Bacillus pumilus: one gene and its partners. The protein of the gene in region 1 interacts with the protein of each later gene in a pairwise test. Links are inferred from orthologs where the notes say so. Each region holds a gene or a part of one and is shown in the gene's direction. Other genes may lie near its edges. The genes, in order: tuf, mbl and GPS65_RS07550.

Region 1 (5,221 bases):
TTTGTACTCGTGTCGGCACAATGACACCGAAAAAACCAAACTCAGCACTACGTAAATATGCTCGTGTACGTTTGTCTAACCTGATTGAGGTAACAGCTTACATTCCTGGTATCGGACATAATCTACAAGAGCACAGTGTAGTACTTATCCGTGGCGGACGTGTAAAAGACTTACCGGGTGTACGTTACCACATCGTTCGTGGTGCGCTTGATACTGCCGGAGTTGACGGTCGTATGCAAGGACGTTCTAAATACGGAACAAAACGCCCTAAACAAAGCAAATAATACAAACAAACATAAGGGTTTTTAGAAGTTGAGTTCAGATCAGTGGAGTCAGGCAACTGACAATGATATTGAGATGAGAGACAGATAGAAATCCTTTTAAATGAGAAGGGAGGCTATCAGATGCCACGTAAAGGTCCTGTAGCAAAAAGAGACGTATTGCCAGATCCAATTTACAATTCTAAACTTGTATCTCGTTTGATCAACAAAATGATGATCGACGGTAAAAGAGGAAAGTCACAAACTATTCTCTACAAGTCATTTGATATCATCAAAGAACGTACTGGTAATGAAGCGATGGAGGTTTTCGAACAAGCCTTGAAAAACATCATGCCAGTTCTTGAAGTTAAAGCACGTCGTGTAGGTGGAGCTAACTACCAAGTTCCTGTAGAAGTTCGCCCAGACCGTCGTACGACTTTAGGTCTTCGCTGGTTAGTAAACTACGCTCGTCTTCGTGGAGAAAAAACGATGGAAGAGCGTCTTGCTAACGAAATCCTTGATGCAGCTAACAACACTGGTGCTGCTGTTAAGAAACGTGAAGATACACACAAAATGGCAGAAGCGAACAAAGCATTCGCTCACTACCGCTGGTAGGATTTATACCAAACTAAAAAAACTATTCCCTAATAAGGAAGGAGAAATTACCCAATGGCAAGAGAGTTCTCCTTAGACAAAACTCGTAATATTGGTATCATGGCTCACATCGATGCCGGTAAAACGACAACGACTGAGCGTATCTTATACTACACTGGTCGTATCCATAAAATTGGTGAAACTCACGAAGGAGCTTCCCAAATGGACTGGATGGAGCAGGAGCAAGAACGTGGTATTACAATCACTTCTGCTGCTACTACAGCACAATGGAAAGGTTACCGTGTAAACATCATTGATACACCAGGACACGTAGACTTCACTGTTGAAGTTGAACGTTCTTTACGTGTACTTGATGGTGCGGTAGCAGTTCTTGATGCACAATCAGGTGTAGAGCCTCAAACTGAAACAGTTTGGCGCCAAGCAACAACTTACGGAGTACCTCGTATCGTATTCGTTAACAAAATGGATAAAACCGGTGCGGACTTCCTTTACTCTGTAAGTACATTAAGAGATCGTCTTCAAGCGAACGCTCATGCAATTCAATTGCCGATCGGCGCTGAAGATCAATTCGAAGGAATCATCGACCTTGTAGATAACGTAGCATACTTCTACGAAGATGACCTTGGAACTCGCTCTGATGCACAAGAAATCCCTGCTGAGTATAAAGACAAAGCTGAAGAGCTTCGTAACAGCCTTATTGAAGCTGTCGCTGAGCTTGATGAAGAGCTTATGGAAAAATACCTTGAGGGTGAAGAAATTACAATTCCTGAATTGAAGGCTGCAATCCGTAAAGGAACGTTGAATGTTGAATTCTACCCAGTTCTTGTTGGATCTGCTTTCAAAAACAAAGGTGTTCAGCTTGTACTTGATGCTGTGCTTGATTACCTTCCTGCACCAACTGATGTTGCTGCAATCAAAGGTATCCTGCCAGATTCAAATGAAGAGGTTGTTCGTGAGTCTACTGATGACGCACCATTCTCAGCTCTTGCATTTAAAGTTATGACTGACCCTTATGTTGGGAAACTAACTTTCTTCCGCGTATACTCTGGAACACTTGCTTCAGGTTCATACGTGAAGAACTCTTCTAAGAACAAGCGTGAGCGTGTTGGACGTATCCTTCAAATGCACGCAAACAGCCGTGAAGAAATCTCTACTGTATATGCAGGGGATATCGCAGCAGCTGTTGGTCTTAAAGATACATCTACTGGTGACACTCTTTGTGATGAGAAAGATACTGTTATCCTTGAGTCTATGGAATTCCCAGAGCCAGTTATCGATGTAGCTATCGAGCCTAAATCAAAGGCTGACCAAGATAAAATGGGTATCGCTTTAGCTAAACTAGCTGAAGAGGATCCAACATTCCGTACACAAACAAACCCTGAAACTGGTCAAACGATCATCTCTGGTATGGGTGAGCTTCACCTTGATATCATTGTTGACCGTATGAAGCGTGAGTTCAAGGTTGAAGCTAACGTAGGAGCTCCTCAAGTTGCGTACCGTGAAACATTCCGTTCTGGTGCAAAAGTTGAAGGTAAATTCGTACGTCAGTCTGGTGGACGTGGTCAGTTCGGACACGTTTGGATCGAATTCGAACCAAACGAAGAAGGCGCAGGCTTCGAATTTGAAAATGCAATCGTCGGTGGGGTTGTTCCACGTGAATACATTCCAGCAATTCAAGCAGGTCTTGAAGATTCACTTGAAAATGGTGTATTAGCTGGATTCCCATTAATCGACATCAAAGCAAAATTATTTGATGGATCTTACCACGATGTTGACTCGAACGAAATGGCGTTTAAAATTGCTGCATCTATGGCATTGAAAAATGCTGTCAGCAAATGTAACCCAGTTCTACTTGAGCCAATGATGAAAGTGGAAGTCGTTATCCCTGAAGAATACATGGGAGACATCATGGGTGATATCACATCTCGTCGTGGACGTGTAGAAGGAATGGAAGCTCGCGGTAACGCCCAAGTTGTTCGCGCAATGGTTCCACTTTCTGAAATGTTCGGATATGCAACTTCACTCCGTTCTAACACACAAGGACGCGGTACTTTCACTATGCACATGGATCACTACGAAGAAGTGCCTAAGAGCATCAGTGAAGAAATCATCAAAAAAAATAAAGGTGAATAATTGATTTTGCCTTTAAACTAAAGTATAACTACTATTGAAGATCAGAAAGTGACAGGTAACTCTTCACTTTCTATCACTCTATACCAAATACAATGAACCTTTAAGGAGGATTTTTAGAATGGCTAAAGAAAAATTCGACCGTTCCAAATCGCATGCTAACATTGGTACAATTGGACACGTTGACCATGGTAAAACAACTCTAACTGCTGCTATCTCAACAGTTCTTCATAAGAAATCTGGTAAAGGTACGGCTATGGCTTATGACCAAATCGATGGTGCTCCAGAAGAGCGCGAGCGTGGAATCACAATCTCAACTGCACACGTTGAGTATGAAACTGAAACTCGTCACTATGCACACGTAGACTGCCCAGGACACGCTGACTATGTTAAAAACATGATCACTGGTGCTGCTCAAATGGACGGCGCGATCTTAGTAGTATCTGCTGCTGATGGTCCAATGCCACAAACACGTGAGCACATCCTACTTTCTCGTAACGTAGGTGTACCTTACATCGTAGTATTCCTTAACAAATGTGACATGGTTGACGATGAAGAGTTACTTGAACTTGTTGAAATGGAAGTTCGTGACCTTCTTTCTGACTATGACTTCCCTGGTGACGATGTTCCAGTTATCAAAGGTTCTGCTCTTAAAGCTCTTGAAGGAGATGCTGATTACGAAGCAAAAATCTTTGAACTTATGGACGCGGTTGATGAGTACATCCCAACTCCAGAACGTGACACTGAGAAGCCATTCATGATGCCAGTTGAGGACGTATTCTCAATCACTGGTCGTGGAACAGTTGCTACTGGTCGTGTTGAGCGTGGACAAGTTAAAGTCGGTGACGAAGTTGAAATCATCGGTCTTCAAGAAGAAAACGGTAAAACAACTGTTACAGGTGTTGAAATGTTCCGTAAGCTTCTTGACTATGCTGAAGCTGGTGACAACATCGGTGCACTACTTCGTGGTGTATCTCGTGAAGATATCCAACGTGGTCAAGTACTTGCTAAACCAGGTACAATCACTCCACATAGCCGTTTCAAAGCTGAAGTTTATGTACTTTCTAAAGAAGAGGGTGGACGTCATACTCCATTCTTCGCTAACTACCGTCCGCAGTTCTACTTCCGTACAACTGACGTAACTGGTATCGTACATCTTCCAGAAGGTACTGAAATGGTTATGCCTGGCGATAACACTGAGATGGAAGTTGAACTTATCTCTACTATCGCTATCGAAGAAGGAACTCGTTTCTCTATCCGTGAGGGTGGACGTACTGTAGGTTCTGGCGTCGTTTCATCTATCATTAAGTAATAAAACATATAAAAGAGACTCCTTGCAAAAGGGTCTCTTTTTTTGCTTTTCCAGATCAGAACGGCTACTATAAGCTATAGAATCTAAATGGAACCGAGAGGATCACTGGAATGGCGAAGACATATTTGAAGAAATGGTTAATCGGTGGAGTTGACCAATGGATTATGATCAAAGAAGATCATACTAGTGAAGCGAAGCCTGTTCTATTATTTGTACACGGTGGACCAGGTTCTGCTCAAATCAGTTATATTAATTCGTTTCATGAGGAGCTTAATCGAGATTTTACAGTGGTTCATTGGGATCAACGAGGAGCAGGACTTTCCTATCAAAACAATCTCCCCAATACGTCCATGACCATTCAGCAATTTATTGAAGATACGATTGAACTGACAGAGAAAATCCTTTCATATCTAGGTCAATCAAAATTGTACATCGCCGGATATTCATGGGGGTCATTAATCGCCATACAAGCAGTACATAAACGCCCAGATCTTTATCATGCGTATTATGGAATTAGTCAGGTGGTAGATGTTTTAAAAGAAGATATTGTGTCGTACGACCTTCTCTTGAAAAAATATCACCGAAATCGGCTGTTTGCTTGGTGTCTGCGATTACTGACGCCTCCTCCGTGGAAACGATTATCGGCTCATGCTCTATTCTCTCTATATAAAGAGCTTGGGAGCGTAGGTCTCACACATAAGTGGAAGCCGCTCCTTCAAATGCTACACAGTTTTATTTTTAGTAAAGAATATCAGCTCAAAGATAAGTGGAAGTTCCTGAAAGGACAGAAATTTAGCCAGGACATGCTATGGGATGAATTGATGAATGAGAGCATTGAATACCGAGTTTCTACTATATTAATACCTTGTTACTTTATCATTGGTGAATATGACATGATTACACC
Region 2 (10,959 bases), 2.9 Mb from region 1 along the record:
AAACAATCATCTCCATTTGAAGAAAGTGCGCCTAAAAAAGGCGCACAATCGTGGTTTTAATTTTGTTTGACCGTGATATCTTCATCAAAGTATTTCTCGCTAATTTGTTTGAATGTTCCGTCCTTTTTTAATGCGTCAATTGCATCGTTGATCTCTTTTATAAGCTGTTCATTTTCTTTAGATACAGCGATTGCCTGCTCACTTTGTCCGAGTCTTTCTTGCGCTTCAATCTTTAATTTTTTCTTCATGGCTTCTGCACCTGTGGCGAAATCCGTCACGACTGCATCGTGTTTTCCGTTGGCTAGTGCTTCTAAAGCGACGACATCACTGTCGTAATATTTTGGTTCCTGCCCGCTATGTTTCTTTGCGATATCAGCATAGGACGAGCCTTTAGATACAGCGATTTCTTTGCCTTTTAAATCATCAGCCTGCTCAATGTCTGCTCCTGGTCTTGTGAAAATTTGCGGACCAGAGTAGTAGTAGGGCTTAGAAAGAAGGACGTGTTTTTTTCGTTCCTCATTGATGGTATGACTTGCAACTGCCGCATCGAATTTTCCAGATTTCACACCTTCGACGATGCCTGCGAATTTATATTTCTTCTGTATAGGCTCGAGGCCTAGTTTGTCACTAATCGCATTGCCTACATCGATATCAAAGCCTGACATCTGATTTCCATCCATGTAACTGAACGGGTGAAATTCACCTGATGCTGCAAATATAAACTTCCCATCCTCCAAAATTGGCGACCCTTTCGCTGTAGAATTACGTTTATCTCCGTTCCCATTTGTTTCATTTGAACCACACGAAGACAGAAGTAATACTGCAACCGATAAAAGGGCTGGGACCCAAAACCGTCTTTTCTTAATAATAAGCTTCTCCTCCTTTTTAGCCGTTCTCCATATAAGGAGAAAGTAGGCTTTTGAATATGTGTAGCATCTTACCATTTGTTCCTCATATTCTCAATTTTATATGTGTTTTTCCAACACTCGCCCTTTTTAAAATGTATGTCTTGCTTTTCCAAGAGAGAACTTGAATTCATCAGGGTAAAAAAGGGAAATGAATCTCATAATAACGGAAGGATTGGCAAAAAACATGCTAGATCACAAAGAGGGGGGTAGGTGTATGAAGAAGTGGAGAGACAACCGAAAAGTCTTTTTAACTGCAATTGCCTTTGGGACAATGTTAAATCCGTTGAATTCCTCAATGATTTCTTTGGCCTTGCATCAAATTCAGCATGAATTCGGTTTGTCATTTACGACTGTATCTTGGCTGATTTCGTCTTTTTATTTAGCTAGTGCGGTGACGCAGCCGGTGAGCGGCCGGATTGGGGATCATGTGATGAGCCGGAGAACATTATTTTTATTCGGACTAGGTCTTGTGGCGGTCTCAGCTATCTGTGCGCCGTTTGCCCCGACGTTTGCGGTGCTGATTGTGATCCGGCTGTTGCAGGCAATTGGGAGCAGTGCCATTTATCCTTCTGGTGTCGGACTTATTCGGGATCATATCCAAGAAAAGCAGGCATCGGCGTTAGCTGTATTGTCCATTTTTGCTTCGGCGATGACGGCGCTTGGCCCGACACTTGGCGGCTTTTTGATGACGATCGGCGGCTGGCCAGCGATCTTTTTAGTGAATCTGCCTTTTATTTTGATTAGCTTCTTTCTTGGACTATCTTTGTTTCCGAAGGAACAAAAAAAGAGAAAGCTACGTATAGGTGAAACGGTACGAAAGCTCGATTTGCCAGGGATGCTTCTTTTTACCGTTTGTATTGTCCTTTTGCTTTCGTTTTTATTATCACTAGGTCATGGCATTCAATATGTACAGGGGGTTCTTTGTCTCTTGAGTGCAGGCGCTTTTATTTGGTGGGAGTATCAGGTGGATGAACCGTTTATTCAAATTCGGATGTTCAGACAGGAGCAGCGGCTGTCACTTGTGTATGTGCAATTTATCATTTTAAATATCTTTTTCTATTGTCTTTTCTTTGGTTTGCCGAGCTATTTCCAGGATGAATTAGGCTGGCGTGTGGAAATGACAGGTCTTTTTATGCTTTGCATGTCTGGGGTGAGCATCATTATCTCTCCGCTGACGGGAAAGTGGGTGGACCGAGGGGATGAACGTCATCCGGTATTAGCCAGTGCGGTATTGATGCTGGCTGGAGCCTCTGCGATGACCTTCTTTTTTATTCCGGCACCATTATGGGGAAAAGGGCTAGTTCTAGCTTTGCTTGGACTTAGTTATGGGATTGGAAATGTTGCGCTGCAAGCAGCGATGCTCAAGGCAAGTCCTCAGCATATGATTGGCACGTCCTCTGGGCTTTTTCAAACATGCCGCTACCTTGGTTCTATTCTTTCGTCTGCTGTTCTCGGTATGCTGTTTGGAGACGAAATTGCTGGTCCGCATTTTGAGCAGTTAGGCTGGACGCTGATCATTATTTCCCTTACCGGCATCGGTGTCAGTCTTTATTTTTCGAACAAGGTCAAAGAAGGACGGTCAATAAAAAAAGCGGTGCGATAAGTGGAAGAAGAATCTTCATCACGTTATCGCAAACCGCTTAAGAGTTAGACAGGTCAGAGCCCTGATCCTTTTGCTTCCTTCTGAATATTTTTCCTTCAATTGTCTCATAGAAAGTGACGATGCGATCAATTGGAGAGTCAAAGAACTTCCATAATTTATTCATGATAAACACGACCACAATCGATACAATCAAGCTGCCTAAAACATCTAATGGATAATGGTGACCGACCCAGATGCGGGAGAATCCTGTGAGTAATCCAAAGACGAGCAAGATGTTACCAAGCTTTTTATTACGAGATCGAATGGCAAGTGAAAGAGCCAGTGCACCTGTTGTATGGTCACTTGGGAAGGAAGCGTCTGCTGAGTGCGGAATGAGTGTGTCAACTTTATGCGCCACAAACGGCCGCTCCTCATAATGAAACAGTGTAATGGCAAAATTGACGATAAGTGCCGCGATGCCTGTTACACCAGAAAAGAAGACATGCTTCTTAAATTTGTGATTACCTAAAAACCAGCAAATCAATAAAACAAGGGCATACACAAGAAGGGCCTTTTTCGTAATGAAAATCATGGCCTGATCTAAAAACTCAGAATGATGAGCCATCCCGTGTATCAATTTAAACAGTTCGTAATTCAAAACATCACCTATACCTTCGCTTAATGCCAACTATTTTTCAAATAATCGTCTATTTGAAACATCCTATATTTTAGCATGTTTCCGTTGAAGTTTAAAATAGAATCCTATTCTGATAGGGAGACCTTCTGTGCTTTTGCTTCTTGGGGCTTTCGTTCGCTCCAATAAAAAACAATCATACTGAGCAAGACAACAATACCTGCAATGAGATATACATTTGAAAAATCGGTGAAGCTGACAAGAAGACCAAATACAAATGAGCCAGCAGCAATCCCCGTATCATATAAAGTGAAGAAAGTAGCCGTCGCATAGCCTGTACGGTGAGCTGGCGAATGCTGAATGGCAAGTGTTTGTAAACATGGTACTAGTGATCCATAGCCAAGTCCAATGACACCACCTGATAAAAGAAGCATTGTAGCTGAATGTGTAGCTGTCAGCATCCATAAACCAATCGCAAAAAGAGCAATCGAAGGATAGATCACAATGTGAGGTCCTACTCGGTCAAAAAGTCTGCCTGTAAATGGACGTGATCCAAGCATTGCTGCCGCAAACACAATAAAGAAATAACTGCTTGCCCCCATCAAGTCAAGGGAATTGGCATAGACTGAAATAAATGAAATGATCGGCGAATAACAGAAGGAAATAATGATACCGACTGCTGCTGTTTTTAATGCACCTTTTTCAAACAAGTGAGAAAAAGTAAATCGGAAGACGACACTACCCCCATCTTCAAGCTCTGGCTGTCTGATTAGCATCGTAAAAGCGGCACCAATGGTAACGATAATGGAGAAAAGAAGGAATAAGGAATGGAATCCTACTTTTCCTACTTGATTCAATGCAATAAATGGACCGATAACCACAGCAAGGTTCATGGACATGACAAAGTAGCCGAGTCCTTCCCCGCGTTTATGTTTTGGAATCATATCTGCTGCTATGGCACTGGTTACTGTCGTCAAAATGCTAAAAAAGATGCCCTGCACGAAACGCAGCATGAGAAGTGTTTGGAATTGATCAATTGGGATGTATAAATAAGTGAGTAAGGCAAATGCCGTTGATGAGAAAATCGCCATCCGTTTTTTACCGAATTTCTCAATAATCGCTCCAGAAAACGGTCTTGTCACAATGGCGGACAATAAGAAGACCGTCACAAGAAGACCACCCTGTGATTCTGTTCCATTGAGTTCATCCATTGTGTAAATAGGCAGCAAGGTCAAAAGGGCATAAAAAGAGGTGAACGTAAATAAATTCACCAGAACAATCATGATAAAGTCTCTCGTCCAAATGCGTTCGTTCATGATGTATCACTTCCTATTCAGTTGATAATTTGTGTAAAAGTGTATGGAGGAGTTGTTTTTCTTCGTGGGTGAAATCTGCAAGACATTCTTCTTCAAATTGTTCCATCGTACGTTTGATTTCTTCAAATCGGGCCTTAGCATCATCTGTCATCACGATCAGGTTTTCACGTTTGTCTTTTCCTTGTACCCGTTGCACCCAGCCATTTGCTTCTAGACGGGTTACGGTTCGGGTAATGGTTGGAGCTTCGACGTTCAAGTATGTCCAAATGTCTTTTTGGGTTTTCGGGCCGAATGTATCCAAACAAAAAAGTACAGTCCATTGGGACATGTACAAATCATAAGCAGCAAGCGCTTCGTTCGCCTTTTTAGACAGCAATCTGGCGCTTTGGTGTATTTGATGTAAACACTCTCTATTTAACGTATCCATATGCTCACCTTTATTAAATATTTAGCTAGGTAAATAAAATCACCTTTTCTATTTTACGTGCTCGACCCATTCTTGTAAAGTGAAAATTTTCGCCACTCGAAATGATTGCATTTTCTGATAAATCCCTTGTCCCTTCTTCATTTTTAGCATATTCCCTATGCAATGCTAATACACTGTTACAAACCTGACAAAGAGAGTGTTTGAGGTGAGGGATCGTGTTTGGCATTTGCTACCTAATGGATGAGAAATTAAGACGAACAAGCGCCGCTGAAAATGGATAATATTGATACGGATCTCATTTCACACTTCTCACATCCATTTTAGGGAGGTCGAGTGGTGTGCACGATTACATCAAAGAGCGAACAATCAAGATAGGTAAGTATATCGTGGAGACAAAGAAAACCGTTCGTGTAATTGCGAAAGAATTTGGAGTCTCTAAAAGTACTGTACACAAGGATCTAACAGAAAGACTGCCAGAAATTAATCCAGATCTGGCTAATGAAGTGAAGGAGATACTGGATTATCATAAATCAATCCGCCACTTGCGAGGAGGAGAAGCCACTAAATTAAAGTATAAAAAAGAAGAAATTTTAGAAGGCGAGCCTGTGAAACAGTAAGCTTAGTTCTTTGTTCATAAACATGATATATATATCTTCCTCATATCGGTAGTTTCTAACCACAAATTTTGTAAAGACTTTTGTAAAGAAATATCTTTTTTTCTGCAAATTATGATAGAATATATAATTAGGGCAGAATGTGGTATTTGCTATGGAAACAGATTTTCAAGGAGGATATATATAGATGTTTGCTAGGGATATTGGAATTGATCTTGGTACTGCCAATGTACTGATTCATGTCAAAGGAAAAGGAATTGTGTTAAATGAACCATCTGTGGTAGCTCTTGACAAAAACAGCGGGAAAGTTTTGGCTGTTGGAGAAGAGGCGAGACGTATGGTTGGACGTACGCCTGGGAATATTGTTGCGATTCGTCCATTAAAAGATGGCGTAATTGCTGATTTTGAAGTAACTGAAGCGATGCTCAAGCATTTTATTAACTCATTAAATGTGAAAGGGCTATTCTCTAAACCGCGTATGCTCATCTGCTGCCCGACAAACATTACATCTGTTGAGCAGAAGGCGATCAAAGAAGCTGCTGAAAAAAGCGGCGGAAAGCATGTATTTCTTGAAGAAGAGCCAAAAGTAGCAGCTATTGGTGCTGGTATGGATATTTTTCAGCCAAGTGGAAACATGGTCGTAGATATTGGAGGCGGAACGACAGATATCGCTGTCATCTCAATGGGTGACATTGTAACCGCCTCTTCTATTAAAATGGCTGGAGACAAATTTGATCTGGAAATTCTCAATTACATTAAAAAAGAGTACAAGCTGTTGATCGGTGAACGCACGGCTGAGGATATTAAGATCCAAGTTGCAACGGTATTCCCAGACGCACGTCACGAAGAGATTTCAATTCGTGGACGAGACATGGTGACAGGATTACCAAGAACGATTACCGTCACAAGCAAAGAAGTAGAAGAAGCATTGCGTGAATCTGTATCTGCGATTGTTCAGGCTGCGAAGCAAGTTCTTGAGAGAACACCGCCTGAATTATCAGCTGATATTATTGATCGCGGCGTCATCATTACAGGTGGCGGAGCTCTTCTAAACGGGCTTGATCAATTGCTTGCAGAAGAGCTGAAAGTACCTGTTTTCGTGGCTGAGAATCCGATGGATTGTGTAGCTGTTGGTACTGGCGTCATGCTTGATAATATGGACAAGCTGCCAAAGCGTAAACTCAGCTAATGATGTCCCTCATTCTTTTTCGAAAGAATGGGGGATTTTTATTAAAGAACCCTGCAAATATGCCGATATATTTCATAGAAGATTGTGTTTAGGTCATGTGAAAGAATTTTAATGAGGTGAGCACGTGTTAAAAGGACTATACACCGCAACATCTGCCATGATCGCTCAAGAGCGGCGGACAGAAATGCTTTCAAATAATATTGCAAATGCGAATACACCAGGATATAAAGCGGATGAGGGGACGATGAGGGCATTTCCAGAAATGCTGTTAAGCCGAATGGAATCAGGACGTTTCCAAACTTCCTCAGGCAAAGGTTTTAGTGTTCCGCAGCAAACGCCAATTGGCGGCATTAATACGGGGACATATATGCAGGAACTGATCCCTCAATTTACACAAGGAACGTTAAAAACAACAGATCAAACAACGGATGTCGCACTAGTCGAAAATAATGTGCCGATCAACCCAGAGACTAATCAGAAATCAGCGCTCTTTTATGCGGTCAATACACCAGAAGGCGTTCGTTATACGAAAAGCAGCTCGATTACATTGAACGCACAAAATCAGTTGACTATCAATGGGCGTGCTCTTCTTTCTGTGACAGGTGAGCCAATCACGGTTCAGAGTGAGAATTTCAAAGTGAACGCAGATGGAACTGTGAGTGAAAATGGACAAAACCTCGGGCAAATTGATGTACGTGTTGCGATGGATACAAGGAACTTGGCGAGAGAAGGAAATGATTTATACCGTACAGCTGATAACCAGCCCCTGCCAAGTGCAGTTAATAACGGTCAAATGTCCTATACGTTAAGTCAAGGTGTATCGGAGCTGTCGAACGTGGATGTGACGAAATCATATACAGAAATGACAACCGCCTATCGAGCATTTGAAACAAACCAAAAAGTGGTTCAGGCGTATGATAAAAGCTTGGAAAAAGCAGTGAATGAAATCGGCAGAGTGTACTAATCAAGAAATGACAAAGAAAGGAGGATTCTTATGCTTAGAACGATGATCAATGCAGCTGTGTCAATGAACGAAGTACAAAAGCAGCTTGATATTATCAGTAATAATATCGCGAACAGTGAAACAACAGGGTACCGTGCGAAAAATACCCGTTTCTCAGAGCTGATCAGACAACAGTTCAACCAAGTGGATGAAAAAAATGCGCAGGTGGCAAACAGTCGTCTGACACCTGATGGGTTAAGGCTTGGGACGGGTACGATGGTCAATGCGTCCATTAACTCATTGCAAGGCTCGATTAAAGAAACAGGCCGTGATCTTGATGTTGCTTTTGGAGCGCCATCTCAGTATATGCAGGTCAATGTCGGCGGTAATATTCGTTATACAAGAGACGGTTCTCTTTACTTACAGCCAGGCAATAATCGTAATCAAGTGCAGCTTGTCACTAGCGAAGGGCATCCGATCCTTGATGAAAATGGAAATGAAATCGTCTTAAATGCGAATTTCCGTGATATTTCAATTGATAAAAATGGTCGTCTGACAGCCATTTCAAGAGATAATCAACCGAATCAGCAAGTGAATCTAGGCGTTGTACAAGTCAATAATTCTTCAGCACTTGTCTCTGAAGGAGATAATTTATTCTCAGTTGACGGTACTTATCAAGGCGCATTAACGGCACTAAATGGAGCAAACCGCCAAGCGATTCAGCTTCAGCAAGGTGCACTTGAAACGTCGAATGTGGATATGTCTAAAGAATTAACAGATCTCATGACAACACAGCGCTCCTATCAGATGAACTCAAGAACGATTACGATGGGTGATCAGATGCTTGGATTAGTGAATACAATTCGATAACGAACAGGCTGACATCAGCCTCTCATGATAAAAAAGGCGGCTCGCTCAAAGTCGCCCTTTTTTTTGTAAAAATCTGAGACATCGGCAAGCAAATCCTCAAGATCAATCCACGCTTCTTTTCGTTCAAGGCATGTAACAAGCCTTGCGATCTGCTCATCTGCCTTTGACGTTTGGCTGTAGAGAAGAAATAAGATTTGAAACTTGATTCTTAATATATCAAATTGAGAAGCAACGGCCTCTTTTAATCCTTTTTGAATATACTTCATTCCTTCATCGGTTAAATTTTCTTTATAACAGGAACGCACAGTTTCATAGAGGCACGATACATAGGAGTGTACGGACTTCCGGTATGCTGGGAGACGAAGTGCTTTTTTAAAGTATTCCAGCGCTTTCGTGTGTCGATTTTGTCTCGACTGAATAAAACCAGCATCATAATAAACGATACCGAGCAGTTCTTGATCATCAATCATTTTCACGTAGTCGATGATCTCGATAAAAAGAGCTTCGGCTTCTTCATATTTTTTTTGATCGCTATAATTAAGGCCGAGCACAATTTTACAACGATAGAGGCTATGGTCATCCCCATGCTTTGCAAAGATATCCATCGCTTTTTGAATATGACGAATCGATAGCAGCGAATAGCGATTGTTATAATAAACACCACTTGTACGGAAATGGAACTCTGCTTCCTCCAGCTCATCGTTAAGGAATGACAGTCGTTCTTCTGCCTTTTCGAGATAGTAGATTGCATCATTTTGATCGCTGTTTAAAGCTTCGTAAAGTCCGAGAAAGAAGTAAAAGTAATAGGCTAGTTCTTCGTTCATATCCTCTTTGTGCTGCATCAATTCATGTTTCATTTTTTCTAAGTCTTCTGTTTGATTCATCCACAGCTGATGGCGAAAAAGCATCAGCTGATAATGTAAACAGAGTTCCTGTTTTTTTGATATTTTACGTTGATGTTTTAATAGAGTTGTTTTGATTTCTTCAGCCTTCGAAAAATGTCGATGCTTTAGCATTGTATACCACGAATGGAGAAGTTTTTTAATGGATTTATCACTTATAAAATTCATTTTTACCCTCTTATTCAATCAATGATGTAATATATATTACCATATTTGTGAAAAAACAATGAGTGTAGAGTGGATTATATTTGATGACAATAGGTAATAGTAGATTCTATTTTTTACCATATGTGCGGAAGAGACGTTGAAAAATACGAGCATTCATAATATACTTCTATAGGAATCAAATGAAGATCATCGATATAGAAAAAAGGAGAGATCAAGATATGCTTGATGCTCAGCAAATTCAAGACATTATTCCACACCGTTATCCATTCTTATTGGTCGACCGTATTTTAGAGGTTGAGGGAGAGAAGAGAGCGGTTGGGATTAAAAATGTCACAGTGAACGAAGAATTTTTTAATGGTCATTTCCCAGGATACCCAGTCATGCCGGGTGTGCTTATTGTAGAAGCACTTGCGCAGGTGTTTGGGGTCATTATGTTAGGAAAAGAAGAAAACAAAGGGAAAATTGGTTTATTTGCAGGAATTGACGGCTGCCGTTTCAAAAGACAAGTGAAGCCTGGCGATCAGCTTCGTTTAGAGGTAGAAGTGACGCGTCTTAGAGGTCCAGTCGCAAAAGGAAAAGCAGTAGCCACAGTAGATGGCGAAGTGGCATGCGAAGCAGAACTCACATTTTCTATCGGTCCTAAAGTATCATGATTTGCCTGGCGGTTCATCAAGGATGAATCGCTTTTTATATGGAAACAACTAGTCTGAACGGATCAGGACTTGCAATTTTGACAAAAAAACGTCATATTAGACAAAAAAAGATGAAGGTGATAAAAGATGCTGAAAGAATTTAGAGAATTTGCAGTCAAGGGAAATGTCATTGACTTGGCTGTAGGTGTCATCATTGGGGGAGCATTTGGCAAAATTGTCACTTCTCTTGTGAATGATTTGATCATGCCGCTCGTTGGTATTATTATTGGCGGACATGATTTTAGCGGTCTATCTATTAAGATCGGATCTGCTCAAATTTTATATGGAAGCTTCATACAAACAGTGATTGATTTCTTGATTATTTCTTTTTCCATTTTTATCTTTATTCGTTATTTGAATAAATTAAAACGGAAAAAGGTAGAGGAAGAAGAGGTTGTAGAAACGCCGGATCAAACGGAAGTTTTACTAACAGAAATTAGAGATCTTTTGAAACATCAAAGCCAATCGAAAGATGTTCAATAGAAAAAGAGCGCTAATCCCGCTCTCAGCGTGTAGGCAAACTCTCGCATTCGTTGTCAGGTCTGTGCTCCGGTGCTCGCCCTTCCTAGACTGCAAAGGTTTCTATCACGCTGAAAGGAAGACAAAGGGCTAAAATAAGATTCATTTTAGCCCTTCGTCAACTATCTAAGAGCGGCTAATCCCGCTCTTTTTTATGTGTTTTGTTTAAATGCATCTAGTAGTTTTTCTCCGGAA
Region 3 (7,253 bases), 1.8 Mb from region 1 along the record:
ATGTCAGAAAGCGGGGAATGACAGTGAAAAAGAGGCAGGCAAAAAAACAAGGGCTAAAGGTCAATATTAATGGCAAGGAAGAAATGGTACATGAAGATGATCATCAGCCACCGAAACAGCAAGAAGATCAAGTGACGTTTTCGAATTGGGAAGAAAAGAGACATTCGGAACAGGAGACAGCCGCTTCTCAGGAAGATCCGTCTAAACCGAAAGAAGAAGATTTCCAGTGGGATGATGCGGCTGATCATATTTATCATTCTGATCCAAAAGTCGTCACCCCTTATCAAAAGAAAAAAAGCTCCTTTGATCAAAAGTTCGGTAAAAATCGTGGTCCCTTCAAGAGAGTGATGACAACGATTGTGTTTGCGGTCGTTCTTGGGACAGGTCTCGGGGTGTTTGCGCTTAGTTTAAGTAAAGATAGTACACCAAATCCTTCAGGTGGAGATATCAGTGTCTCGGCATCTGGATCTGGAAATCAATCATCGATGAAAGCCGGCGGGGATGCGCCGAAAGCAGGTACTACAGATGAATCAAAAGAGAACAAAGAAGAAAAAAGTGCCTCTGGCAGTTTATCAACCTTTGTTGTACAAGCTGGGAAATTCTCTTCTGAAAAAGGAGCAGATGACTTAGTTGGCAGTTTAAAAGATGCAGGATATGCAGGGAAAAAGATTTCCATGGATGATGGGTATTATGTTATTGCTGGACTTGCGACAGAGCAGGGGATGACAAGCGCTGTAGGGAAGAAATTGATTGATCAGCACTTTGAGGCATGGGGAGGAAAAGAGCTCTCATTTCAAGTGCCGGACGAGCTGACTAATTTAATAGAAAAGGCATCTGTATTATCATCCAAAGTGATTGCAGGCGATGAAGTGGATCAAAAGGAAGTGACGCAGCTAATTTCTGAGCTTGAAAGTGCCAAAACAGAGGACGCACCGGCTAAAAGCAGTTTGCTGAAAGCTGTTCAACTGTTAAATGACCCAACTGCTGAAAATGGCTGGAAATCTCAGCAGGCATTACTTGATCAATTAAATACGTAAAATCATTTTTTAAGAAACGAAACTAGTCAAAAAATGACTAGTTTTTTTCTTTTGTATCCAACATAATGATGAAGATACATGAAAAATGAATTTTCGTAAATTGTCGGTAAGATGTACATTTGCTAGGATGAATGGGTATCTTACTTCTTAGGCTAAACCCTGAAAGGATGAACAAACATGAACCAATTGATTCTCGCATCGCAGTCACCTAGAAGAAAAGAATTGCTTGATCTAGCAGGGTTTTCTTATGACATTCAAGCAAGTCATTTAAAAGAAGAAATAAATCGAAACCTTTCTCCTGCTGAGAACGTCCAATGGTTGGCAGAACAAAAAGCAAATGATATTCAAAGATTAAATCCCAAAGCTGTGGTCATTGGTGCAGATACAATTGTTGCAATTGACGGCAAATGTCTTGGGAAACCAAAAGATAAGAAAGAAGCAGCTTTCATGCTTCAATTATTATCAGGAAAGACACATCAAGTCTTGACGGGTGTCACGGTTCAGTCAGAGAATAGAAAAGAAACATTTTATGAACAGACAGAAGTGACATTTTGGACGCTGACTCAAAATGAAATAGACCGCTATATCGAAACGGGCGAACCCCTTGATAAAGCGGGAAGCTATGGCATTCAAGGGAAAGGCGCACTGTTTGTTCAAAAAATAGATGGTGATTATTTTTCCGTTGTCGGTCTACCTATTGCAAAAACAGTCAGAGTGCTTGAAACCTTTGGAATCACCCCTTTTTGAAGACAGGAAGGAATTCTAAAAGGAGTGGTCATCCTGAACGATTTCCCTATGCTGCTAAAGCATTTCCCTCATGATGAAAAACCGAGAGAACGTTTTATTAAATACGGGCCCAGCAGTTTGTCAAATCATGAACTTGTTGCGATCCTTCTAAGAACAGGCACAAAAAAAGAATCCGTTCTCCAAATTTCTGCAAGACTTCTGCAAACATTCGGTGGTCTTCGCTCTGTAAGAGAAGCCTCAATTGAAGAAATGTCGAAGATTCGAGGAGTTGGAAAGGCGAAGGCGATTTCTCTTTTAGCTGCTTTAGAACTCGGCACTAGATTACACCATCAAACGACGGATAACCGCTATGTGATCCGCACACCAGAAGACGGAGCGAACTTTGTGATGGAAGATATGAGGTTTTTGACACAGGAAAATTTCGTTTGTCTGTATCTCAATACAAAAAATCAAGTTCTTCATAAACACACCGTGTTTATTGGAAGCCTGAATTCATCGATCGTTCACCCGCGTGAAATTTTCAAAGAGGCCTTTAAACGTTCGGCCGCTTCATTTATATGTGTGCACAACCATCCATCTGGAGATCCGACGCCCAGCAGGGAAGATATTGAAGTGACACAGCGACTTTTTGAATGTGGAAAGCTGATTGGAATACAGCTGCTTGATCATCTAGTCATAGGTGATCAAAAATTTGTGAGTTTGAAGGAAAAAGGGTATTTGTAACACTTTTTTTTTCAATGTTTTACGATATAATAGAGTTTATGAGTTTTTCCCTAAAGGGAATTTTGGTTTAAGAAAGGAAGATACATACATATGTTTGGAATTGGTACAAAAGACCTTGGAATAGATCTTGGAACAGCGAATACGCTTGTTTTTATTAAAGGAAAAGGCATTGTTGTAAGAGAACCTTCGGTCGTAGCCTTGGAAACTGATACGAAGTCTATAGTGGCAGTCGGAAATGATGCTAGGAATATGATTGGCCGTACACCTGGTAATGTTGTGGCACTACGCCCGATGAAAGACGGAGTCATTGCAGATTACGAGACGACAGCAACAATGATGAAATATTACATTAATCAAGCATTAAAAGGCAAAGGGCTTTTTGCTCGTAAACCTTACGTGATGGTATGTGTACCATCTGGTATTACAGCTGTAGAAGAACGTGCAGTCATTGATGCAACAAGACAAGCCGGTGCACGTGACGCATACCCGATTGAAGAGCCATTTGCGGCAGCGATTGGTGCGAACCTTCCTGTATGGGAGCCAACAGGAAGTATGGTTGTAGACATTGGCGGCGGTACAACAGAGGTAGCCATTATTTCTCTTGGCGGTATTGTGACATCACAATCAATCCGCGTGGCAGGAGATGAAATGGATGATGCAATCAGCAGCTACATCCGTAAAACGTATAACCTGATGATCGGTGATCGTACGTCAGAAGCGATTAAAATGGAAATCGGTTCTGCGCAGCCTGATGTACATGATGAAATGGACATTCGGGGTCGTGACCTTTTAACAGGTCTGCCAAAAACAATCTCGATTACAGCAGATGAGATTGCAAAAGCGCTTCGCGATACAGTGGAAACCATTGTTGATGCGGTGAAAATGACACTTGAAAAAACACCGCCTGAGCTGGCAGCAGATATTATGGACCGCGGAATCGTTTTAACTGGCGGTGGTGCATTGCTTCGTAATCTTGACAAAGTGATTAGTGATGAGACGAAGATGCCAGTCATTATTGCGGAAGATCCGCTTGACTGTGTGGCGATCGGAACAGGAAAAGCACTAGAGCATATTCATTTGTTCAAAGGAAAATCAAAAGATAATCGATAATCGGGCGTAAATAAAGAGGTGTAAGACATGCCGCAGTTTTTTATGAATAAAAGATTAATGTTGCTCCTTGTCTGTGTCATCGTACTGGTGGCCATGATTGGTTTTTCAGTGAAAAGCGGCAGAGGTGCTTCATGGCCGGAAAAATTAGTGGGGGATACGACAGGCTTTTTTCAAGGTGTCTTTCATAAACCATCACAATTTATTGCCGGTATGTATGGGAACGTACAAGATTTAAAGAACACATACGATGAAAACGAACGTCTTCGAAAAAAACTTGATGGACAAACTCAATATGAGGCGAAACTTCAAGAACTAGAAGATGAGAACAAAAAGCTTCGCAAGCAGCTCGGTTATGTGAACTCTATTCGTGATTATACGCCAATTCTATCAACGGTTATCGCGAGAAACCCGTCCCTTTGGGATAGCTTTGTCATGATTGATAAAGGGAAAAAACAAGGCGTTGACAAAGATATGGCGGTCACAAATGAGAGTGGTGCGTTAATTGGGAAAATTGAAAGTGATAAGCTCAACAATTTTACTTCGACAGTAAGGTTGCTAAGCTCCACTGACCAAAATAATAGAATTTCAACGAAAATTTTTGCGAAAAAGGGCAAAGAAGAACTCAACGGAATTATTAACGGCTATGACAGTAAGAAAAAAATGCTGACAATGAATATTCTGAAATCTGATGCAGATGGAGATGTCAAAAAAGGAGATCTTGTTGAAACATCTGGAGCAGGGGGCGTATTCCCTCAAGGCTTGACGATTGGTAAGGTAAGTGAAATCGAGCCAGATCATTACGGCCTGACAAAGATCATTTATGTAGAACCAGCGGCTGAACTCAACAATTTAGACCGCGTGATTGTGGTGAATCGCAGCTCAAGTACGGCAGATGCATCTGTATTGACGAAGGAGGAAGGCTCGTGAGACGTGTCCTTCTTGCTTTCGTCATGTTGTTTATCTTCGTATTTGACAGTATTTTTGTCGATCTAGTGAAGCTCCCATTTGTTTCAGACAATCAAATTTTAGCTCCTCATTTCATCTTACTCGCACTCGTATTTATGACGGCTTTTGTGAATCAAAAATATGGTGTGATTTTCGGTTTTATCTTTGGACTTTTATATGATATTTCGTATACAGGCATACTTGGTGTTCATATGTTTGGCTTTGGAGCGCTCTGCTATTTGCTAGCGAAAGCCTTTAAAGTTTTGCAAACGAATATGTTAGTGGTCGTCTTTCTGTCGATTATTGCTGTTTCCGTAATGGAGTTTTATGTGTACGGCGTTCAAGCGACAATTCAACCCGGGATTATGCCGTTTAATACGTATGTCATCGAACGCTTTATTCCAACGATTCTTTTAAATACTGCTGCGTCTCTCATACTTGTTGTGCCGCTTAGGCTCTTTTTCATCAACATGAAACAAGAACTGATCGACGAATAAAAGCAGGAGTTTGTCCAAATACGGCGAAATGAGTATGTTGTTGAGGTGAGCATCTTGAAAACTCAAAAACAGCAATATGTGACGATAAAAGGTACTAAAAACGGATTAACATTACAGTTAAATGATGACTGTTCGTTTGATGACCTTCTTTCTGGCTTGCGAGAGGTTCTTTTACTTGAGCAATATACAGATGGAAGGGAAGGTCATAAGGTTAATGTGCATATTAAGCTTGGTTTTCGGTATTTAACAGAGGATCAGGAAATGCGTTTGACTGAAGCAGTCTCTGAAAATGAACATCTCGTCATTCACTCTATTGAAAGTGACGTCATGTCAACTGAAGAGGCGAAACGATTAAAAGCAGAGGCCGAAATTACCTCTGTAGCCAAAATTGTACGCTCAGGACAGGTACTGTATGTTGAAGGAGATCTCTTATTAATAGGAGATGTCAATCCTGGTGGAACGATTCGTGCAGGGGGAAATATTTTTGTGCTCGGCGCTTTAAAAGGCGTGGCACATGCTGGATGTAATGGAAATAAACAAGCTGTCATTGCGGCATCTCGTATGATTCCAACTCAGCTTCGCATCGCACAAGTGTTTAACCGTGCACCGGATCAAAAAGAAGATGGAAATGAAATGGAATGTGCTTATTTAGATATAGATGGCAACATGATCATTGAACGCCTGCAGCAATTGGCTCATATAAGACCTAATCTGACAAGGCTTGAGGGAGGAATGTGAAATTGGGCGAGGCTATTGTGATTACCTCAGGAAAAGGCGGCGTTGGCAAAACAACAACATCTGCAAACTTAGGCACAGCACTAGCAATTCAAGGGAAAAAAGTGTGTCTAGTTGATACCGATATTGGCCTTCGGAATTTAGATGTCGTGATGGGGCTTGAGAACCGCATTATTTACGATCTAGTCGATGTAGTAGAAGGAAGATGTAAAATCCATCAGGCGCTTGTAAAAGATAAGCGTTTCGAGGATCTTTTGTATCTTTTACCTGCTGCTCAAACAAGCGATAAAACAGCTGTAGAGCCAGAGCAGATCAAAGAATTAATTCAATCATTGAAACAAGACTTTGATTATGTCGTCATTGATTGCCCTGCTGGAATTGAGCAAGGCTTTAAAAATGCTGTATCTGGTGCAGATAAGGCAATTGTCGTGACGACGCCTGAGATCTCAGCTGTGAGAGATGCCGACCGTATCATTGGCTTGTTAGAACAAGAAGATATCGAACCACCTCGTTTGATTGTCAACCGTATTCGTACACACATGGCGAAAAGTGGCGATTCAATGGATGTGGATGAAGTTGTCCATCACTTATCGATTGATCTTCTTGGCATTGTTGCTGATGATGATGACGTGATTAAGGCTTCAAATAATGGCGAACCGATTGTCATGGATGCTAAAAACAAAGTATCGATTGCGTATCGAAATATCGCTCGCCGTGTACTAGGCGAATCTGTTCCACTTCAATCATTTGAAGATGAAAACAAAGGAATGTTTGCTAAGCTGAAAGCATTTTTTGGTGTGAGAGCTTAATCAGCATTTAGGTAAGACGAGACCGATTCGGTGAGAATCGGTCTTTTTGTTGCATATCAGATGAGGTTGCCACATAAAATGTACAAACTGTTTGTATGTAAAGGGTGATCTCATGAAAAGAGTGGACGAGTACCGAAAGAAAATCGCGCAGCGCCGCAAAACGAAGCATTCAGTTGCTCCATCTAAGAAGACGACCTTCAAGAAAAAAGAGGATATTCCTCCATGGGTCATGTTAACAGAGGAAGAAAAGCATTCAGGGTCGTCTTCCTTTGAAGCGTCGTCTCATCAACCGAAGAAATATCAGCATCCACTATTTAACCCCAATGCCTTTGTACTGAAATGTTTATTATCTGCATCCCTTGTGTTGATTGCAGCTATATCGTTTAAAGGTCAGGCAGGGCCGTTCCAGCAGCTGAAGCCGATCATTACGCAGACCTTTGAGCAGGATTTTCAATTTGCTGCTGCTAATCGCTGGTTTGAGAAAACAGTTGGAAACCCCCTTGCCTTTTTAACGGACAAAAAGGAAGACCAAAAAGATGTACAAGCGAACCATGAACTGGCCGTACCTGCTTCTGGAAAAGTTCAGGAATCCTTTACGCAAAATGGAGCAGGTGTCAAAGTCGAAACATCGGCTGAAGCGATAGACAGTA

What was found.
Region 2: the proteins of tuf (region 1) and mbl interact in binary tests that used the Bacillus subtilis proteins (3 or more experiments, as listed by UniProt). The link is inferred for Bacillus pumilus from one-to-one orthologs.
Region 3: the proteins of tuf (region 1) and GPS65_RS07550 interact in binary tests that used the Bacillus subtilis proteins (3 or more experiments, as listed by UniProt). The link is inferred for Bacillus pumilus from one-to-one orthologs.

Annotation. Positions count from the first base shown.
Region 1 is NZ_CP047089.1:3,323,197-3,328,417, forward strand. Bases 2,368-5,221 are described here. They hold tuf (elongation factor Tu), read left to right. Parts: upstream 2,368-3,126; coding sequence 3,127-4,317; downstream 4,318-5,221. Other genes in these bases: fusA (elongation factor G), read left to right, coding at 2,368-3,008; GPS65_RS16605 (alpha/beta fold hydrolase), read left to right, coding at 4,428-5,221. In the rest of the region: rpsL (30S ribosomal protein S12), read left to right, coding at 1-284; rpsG (30S ribosomal protein S7), read left to right, coding at 405-875; more of fusA, read left to right, coding at 930-2,367. UniProt on the Bacillus subtilis protein: GTP hydrolase that promotes the GTP-dependent binding of aminoacyl-tRNA to the A-site of ribosomes during protein biosynthesis.
Region 2 is NZ_CP047089.1:410,168-421,126, forward strand. Bases 4,870-7,669 are described here. They hold mbl (cell shape-determining protein Mbl), read left to right. Parts: upstream 4,870-5,668; coding sequence 5,669-6,670; downstream 6,671-7,669. Other genes in these bases: spoIIID (sporulation transcriptional regulator SpoIIID), read left to right, coding at 5,206-5,484; GPS65_RS02060 (flagellar hook-basal body protein), read left to right, coding at 6,795-7,634; GPS65_RS02065 (flagellar hook-basal body protein), read left to right, coding at 7,665-7,669. Also shown: GPS65_RS02020 (amino acid ABC transporter permease), read right to left, coding at 1-16; GPS65_RS02025 (transporter substrate-binding domain-containing protein), read right to left, coding at 57-944; GPS65_RS02030 (MFS transporter), read left to right, coding at 1,123-2,511; GPS65_RS02035 (undecaprenyl-diphosphatase), read right to left, coding at 2,549-3,148; GPS65_RS02040 (MFS transporter), read right to left, coding at 3,253-4,440; GPS65_RS02045 (MarR family winged helix-turn-helix transcriptional regulator), read right to left, coding at 4,454-4,867; more of GPS65_RS02065, read left to right, coding at 7,670-8,483; GPS65_RS02070 (tetratricopeptide repeat protein), read right to left, coding at 8,498-9,553; 3-hydroxyacyl-ACP dehydratase FabZ, read left to right, coding at 9,772-10,206; large conductance mechanosensitive channel protein MscL, read left to right, coding at 10,333-10,728; GPS65_RS02085 (YwpF-like family protein), read right to left, coding at 10,917-10,959. UniProt on the Bacillus subtilis protein: Forms membrane-associated dynamic filaments that are essential for cell shape determination. Acts by regulating cell wall synthesis and cell elongation, and thus cell shape.
Region 3 is NZ_CP047089.1:1,558,728-1,565,980, forward strand. Bases 1,676-4,607 are described here. They hold GPS65_RS07550 (rod shape-determining protein), read left to right. Parts: upstream 1,676-2,597; coding sequence 2,598-3,617; downstream 3,618-4,607. Other genes in these bases: GPS65_RS07540 (Maf family protein), read left to right, coding at 1,676-1,784; radC (RadC family protein), read left to right, coding at 1,833-2,507; mreC (rod shape-determining protein MreC), read left to right, coding at 3,645-4,544; mreD (rod shape-determining protein MreD), read left to right, coding at 4,541-4,607. In the rest of the region: GPS65_RS07535 (SPOR domain-containing protein), read left to right, coding at 18-1,037; more of GPS65_RS07540, read left to right, coding at 1,215-1,675; more of mreD, read left to right, coding at 4,608-5,059; septum site-determining protein MinC, read left to right, coding at 5,114-5,797; septum site-determining protein MinD, read left to right, coding at 5,800-6,603; GPS65_RS07575 (M23 family metallopeptidase), read left to right, coding at 6,716-7,253.